Regions from separate parts of the Alteromonas nitratireducens genome, predicted to be linked through region 1. Evidence: predicted binding sites of a transcription regulator. Region 1 holds the regulator's gene; the other holds the start of a gene.
The links. Region 1 encodes NrdR, which represses ribonucleotide reductase genes. Its sites were predicted from a motif close to AAACACNANATNTNGTGTTT; they were not measured.
Positions count from the first base shown of each region.

Region 2: the regulator NrdR is predicted to act here: its motif matches at 1,824-1,843, upstream of nrdG (anaerobic ribonucleoside-triphosphate reductase activating protein).

Region 1 covers NZ_JBFNPK010000012.1:81,506-84,618, reverse strand. Annotated here, with positions in the region: gene ribD (bifunctional diaminohydroxyphosphoribosylaminopyrimidine deaminase/5-amino-6-(5-phosphoribosylamino)uracil reductase RibD) at 1-1,012, opposite strand, end outside; gene nrdR (transcriptional regulator NrdR) at 1,038-1,487, opposite strand; gene glyA (serine hydroxymethyltransferase) at 1,541-2,800, opposite strand; gene lpxD (UDP-3-O-(3-hydroxymyristoyl)glucosamine N-acyltransferase) at 3,017-3,113, opposite strand, start outside.
Region 2 covers NZ_JBFNPK010000023.1:6,899-10,011, reverse strand. Annotated here, with positions in the region: gene nrdD (anaerobic ribonucleoside-triphosphate reductase) at 1-1,318, opposite strand, end outside; gene nrdG (anaerobic ribonucleoside-triphosphate reductase activating protein) at 1,302-1,781, opposite strand; gene AB1N33_RS15250 (Tn7-like element transposition protein TnsE) at 1,979-3,113, opposite strand, start outside.

The DNA.
Region 1 (3,113 bases):
GAATCAGCATTGACTGCGCCTTATCCCCCAAAACCTTAGGTGCCTGGTAGCAGATCAGCTCGTCAACTTCACCGGCCGCAAGCAGCGCTCCTGCCAGACCCGGCCCCGCCTCAACCAGCACCTCGTTAAACTGCAGGTCACCCAGTTTCTGCACCAGCGCTGTGATATCAGGCCTGCCATCTCGCGCCGCTACAACCAGTGGCGTCGCATCACCCGCGGTCCTCGACGCATCAGTCGTAACCAGATACGTTTTGAAGCCGTCATCAAAACACTGACGGGCATCAGGCAGCGGGCTAACGCCTTCTACCACTACCCTGGCAGGTTGCCTGATGATGTCGAGCGGATATTCGCTAAACATGGCCTGCTCAGGGCGGACTAACAAACTGGGGTTATCATGCCTGACGGTCCCTGCGCCGGTCAGAACGGCACAACTGCGGGCCCGTAAACGCTGCACATCACGGCGCGCTTCCGGACCGGTAATCCACTGACTCACGCCGTTTGATAACGCAATTTTACCATCCAGACTGATCCCCATTTTGACGGTAACCAGCGGTTTTCCGGTGGTCATGCGTTTGATAAAGCCTGGATTTAATGCGGCCGCCTCCCGGGTCATCACGCCAGTGACAACGTCAATGCCCGCGTCTTTTAACCGCTGTATTCCGCGGCCGCTGACCGCAGGATTGGGATCTGTCATTGCAACGACAACACGCTGTACGCCCGCTTTCACCAATGCATCGGCGCACGGAGGAGTACGCCCAAAATGGCTGCACGGTTCAAGGGTAACGTAAGCCGTGGCACCCGCTGCACGCTGTCCGGTCTGTTGCAGTGCATGTACTTCCGCATGGGCCGTGCCTGCCTGAAGATGCGCACCTTCTCCTATCAGGGTATTGGTGCTATCAACAATAACGCAGCCGACGCGGGGGTTTGGCGACGTGGTATACAGACCTCGCCGGGCGAGTTGTATGGCTTTCGCCATCCAGAAATAATCGCGTTCAGCAGGATTCGTCAACATTTACTCCGTTAAGGGAGACGGCGGATTAATCACCAAGCCGGGCAATTTCTTCACCGAACTCGCGGATATCTTCAAATGAACGGTAAACCGAGGCAAAGCGCACGTATGCGACTTTGTCGAGCTCTTTCAGTGCGTCCATGATCAGATTGCCGATAAACTGGCTTTCGACCTCACGTTCACCGGTTGCCCGCAATTTAGATTTAATCGACAAAATACACTGTTCAATACTTTCTGTGCTGACCGGGCGTTTTTCCAGAGCGCGTTGCAGACCCGCCCTGAGTTTTTCTTCATTGAACGGTTCACGGGAACCATCCCGCTTAATGACGCGGGGCATCACCAGTTCGGCACTTTCAAATGTAGTAAAGCGCTCATGGCAAATGACGCATTCCCGGCGACGACGAACCTGATGTCCTTCCGCGACCAGCCGGGAATCAATGACTTTCGTTTCCTGCGCAGAACAGAAGGGGCAAAACATGGTTCGTCCTCGTTAGGCTAATGGCACACCAGGACGGTGTGCCGATAAGTTCATTATGCCGCGTAGACAGGGAATTTTGCACACAGTGCAATGACTTCCTGTTTAACGCGTTCAACAACACTTTCGTCACCCATGTTGTCGAGTACGTCACACATCCAGGTGGCAACCTGACGCGCTTCCTCTTCGCCAAAGCCGCGGCGGGTAATTGCCGGGCTGCCGATACGCAGGCCACTGGTCACAAACGGTGAACGCGGATCATTAGGTACCGAGTTTTTGTTAACGGTAATGTTAGCTCGGCCAAGCGCAGCGTCCGCGTCTTTACCTGTGATGTCTTTGTCGATCAGGTCAAGCAGGAACAGGTGATTTTCGGTGCCGCCAGACACAATTTTATAACCACGCGCCTTCATTACCTCAACCATTGCCTTGGCGTTTTTAACCACTTGCTGCTGGTAGGTTTTGAATTCAGGCTGCAGCGCTTCTTTAAAGGCCACCGCTTTAGCTGCAATCACATGACACAGTGGACCACCCTGATTACCCGGGAACACGGCACTGTTAAACTTCTTATACAGCGTTTCATCACCACAGGACGACAGAATAAGCCCGCTGCGTGGCCCCGCCAGGGTTTTGTGGGTTGTGGTGGTAACCACGTGCGCGTGCGGCAGTGGATTAGGATACACGCCCGCCGCGACCAGACCGGCGACGTGCGCCATATCGACCAGCAGGTACGCACCGACTTTGTCTGCGATCGCACGGAAACGCTGCCAGTCGACGATGCCAGAGTAGGCAGAGAAACCGCCAATGATCATTTTTGGTTTGTGTTCCAGCGCCAGTGCTTCGACCTGCTCGTAATCAATTTCACCGGTGTCATGGTTCAGACCGTACTGCACGGCGTTGTAGGTCTTACCAGAGAAGTTAACGTGGGCACCGTGCGTCAGGTGTCCGCCTTCTGACAGGCTCATACCCAGCACGGTGTCACCGGCTTCCAGCAGGGCCATAAATACCGCAGAGTTAGCCTGCGATCCTGAATGCGGCTGAACGTTCGCATAATCAGCACCAAACAACTGCTTTGCACGGTCGATGGCCAGTTGCTCAACAATATCAACATACTCGCAACCGCCGTAATAACGCTTACCCGGATAGCCTTCCGCGTATTTGTTGGTTAACTGCGAGCCTTGTGCCTCCATGACCCGGGGGCTGCAGTAGTTTTCTGACGCGATCAGCTCAATGTGCTGTTCCTGGCGCTCAACTTCTTTTGCCATGGCACTGGCCAGTTCGGGATCAAAGTCAGCAATGTTCATTTCACGAGGTAACATGGAGGCTCCTTAACTGCGGTTAGATTTGGCCTGCGAAGGACGTTGGAGTGTTCCCCGCCCCGGCCTGCTGATAACTGATGACACGTCAACAGACAGCAACTTTTGACTGGTTGCCTATTCTAGTCATTTTGGGCGCTATGTATACCGCTTTGTGGTCTGTTGACCTGATTGCGGCATGGCACCCTTTGTTGACAGATGTCCATGCCACTTTACTGGTTAGCCAGACTGTTTTTCCAGTGTTTTCACGCGTTGATACAGACCGTCGATCTGGCGCAGGCGAATTACATTTTTGCGCCAGTCGGTGTTTGGCATG
Region 2 (3,113 bases), on a different contig from region 1:
CAAATTCAGTGTTGAACTGACAATTATAGTGCTTAGATGCAGCACGGTTTTGTTCGTAAATAACTTGCAGTTGAGCTCTAACAAAGTCTTTGTACTTTGGATTATTATCAACTTCGATACCTAAAAACTCAGCAGCTTCTGCCAGTCCGTTGACTCCCAGCGTTAAAAATTGCTTTTCCAAGCTAATGAAGCCTGCGTCATAAACAGGTAGTGCTCCCGCTGCTTTATACTCCTCGATGAGTCTACGATAAGCGACTTGATACTTGTGTATCTTCTGAACTTCAGTGCTTAAATCTCTGCCATCCTGAATTAATCGGTTCATATTAATCGTGATCACGTTAATAGAACCTGTCGATACACCCCCAGCACCCAAGCTGTAAGAAAACGTATTGTCTGTTATCTCATTGCGTAATCGGCAACAAGAGGCTAATGAATCGGCACTTTCGGATTGATAAACAAAAAATGAGTTACCTTCACTCATCGCTTTAGCACAGGTCGCTGCAAAATTGATGTCTCTGACTGCCCCGTCTTTAGTCAACATTGCCGCTGTGACTACTGGAAAGGTGAGCACTGCCCGTTTACGTTCATTGTTAAACCACTCGAGAAAGAATGCTTGCAGCGATTCAATGTTCTCCCATTTGGGTTTGCTCATGTCGGGAAACACAAACTCGCCAAACATTGAATCGAAATAGAACTCGTCATAAAGCGATATGTTCCAAAAAACGCTTTGATATCCCCGCGCAGCTGCAGGTTGGTTTAGGGCATAAACAACATGCTGTAGATGGTTAGCTACCTCTTTTGCATGCGTATCCAGATAATTTTCTCCATAATCTCGACGTGCAAAATGGTCGAAATAAATCAGAAACTCGACCGTCGCAATCGCGCCAGCAAATTGGGCACTAATAGCAAACACTAAGTTGACAAAACTGCCACAGAACGACTCAATATGTTGAGGAGCCTTGGATTCACCGCCAAGCTCAGTCAACCCATTTAAGAGAAATGGGTACATGGTAATTGAAGTGCAGTAAGGCTTTAGACTGGTTTCGTCATGTACATAGATTTCATGTGCTTCTATCTGCCGCTGGTACTCAAGCGCAAGTTCATGACCAAATAGCTCTTCAATCTTATTACTGACTAAAGCCCGGTTTACCTGAATGAAATAGTCTTTCATCAGCTCGGCTTCAAGCGTGGCAATGTTTTTGTTCGTCACATTTGCGTTGGCGTCTAACTTCGCGCCATCAGCAGCGGTTTCAGCATTTAAGTAACTATCGATAAACTGCAGTTTTTGTTTTATATGTTTATCATCGAGTGTTAGCACACTTATTCTCCCAAAATTTATGGTTTAGTAATTCGCCTGTATTGACGTTTATTAGTTTTTGATTGGTCGACGGGGAGTCCAGTCCGCCAAGTGAAAAAATCCACTTGCCGGTTTTCAAGAATGACAGTTGTTTTTGGATTTTTGAGGATACTCTTGGTAGTCCGGTATAAAGACAGGTCTTGAGTTGTGATTGTCTGGCAATACGGAGCTTTTCTATCAAAGCTTCTGTATTCCACTCACCGCCAAAAAAGAGCACGCACGTTATAAATCCCTCGTATTTCTTTAGATATGCAGCAAACAGTTCATTGGTCAGTGATTTGCCAAGACTGCAGTCCCAAATATCGGAGCTGTGGCAGCCCTCACAACGCAACTTACAGCCTGTTATCGTGAATCCAAGTGATACCTCATCAGGTACTTCTTGAAAAAGCACTTGAGGTTCCAGTGAGTTAAAAAGGGGTTGCATTGAATAGCCCGGTAACTACATGTGGTGCTATTTAAACACTAAAAGCACTATATGTAGTATTGATCCAGATCAAAGCATACAGCGGATCATCATTTTTCCATCTTCTCACAAAACGCTTGGTTGCAAAAAATGTCTGGTAATTGAGCGCTTAACGCACTTCTATCCATTCGAACGAAAGCTACGTAGATATATCTTTACTACATCCCGATCACTTTTTCTGCTGCTCTAGCTACCCATGAGTCAAGAGCATCTCGCTCGTTTGTGATCTTGTTATCAGGGTGCCCCAAGTACTCCTTAACTGAAGTGTTCTGCGAAATAAACTGACGTTTCCAGCTCATTGCATTCAACCCTTCGTCCTTATATGCAGTCATTAACTCATCGAGAATTCTTTGAAATGTGATGGAGGTATCACCTGCGCGGAAAAATAATGTGGATAAGCTTTCAGTATCCAATGTCCCGTCCTTCTTTGGCTTACACGTTAATTCAATTTCTAATATTTGAATCGTCGTCGATTTGTCTCGCTTAACTACAGCATGGCAATATCGACGAGGCCTACCTCCAACCAAATGCTGGCTGCGACATCTTTTCCTCGGGACGTCTCCTATACTGCTCTGAATTTGCCACCCGTGCTCTTCCTGCAGTTTTTGCAGCATAGATTGAAAGAACACAATTTTTTCAGGTGCATCGATTAAGTCTGGAGGATCAAGATTGTCAACATCCGCCTTTGATCCCTTTCCATTGTCACTCCCTTTCTTCAAGCTGGCTAATTCTTCAGGGGGTTGCTCCTGTAAATCATCCAAATCTGGTTCAGTTTGTGGTGGTAGCACTTTTACCTGCCTTGTGCTTCTTCTCGTGTCGAGTTCTACATCAAAGTGCAAGCCGCTTCTGCCTAACTTCAGCAAGTGTCTTTTTCTATTTGAGTTCGGTTTTGTGTCTGGATCCAGCTCTCTAGTATTTACGGGTGGTCTATTTGGTGGTTTAGGTTTCTCGTCACTATTTTCAGGGTCTTTGTTAAGTAAAAGGTGATCATCAGGGTGTGAAAAATAAACAACATCAAGGTCAGGTGCTGTAAGGCCAGAAACCGACCTAATCTCTCGAATAAATACCTGATTTATTTCAGACTCTCTGCCCGTATAGCCTGAAATTGAAATTTCACAGTGGCTTAAATCTGGCGGCGTAAAATCAAATGTCCACCGATCTGCGCCGTTTACTATGATTGAATTCTGATTAATTGATTTGAAAATCGAGCCGAAGCTATCTTGAATGTCAGGATCAAACAACAACCACGTAAAGAACTTTCGGTACTGTAAGTTATTCATGTACCTAACAGGT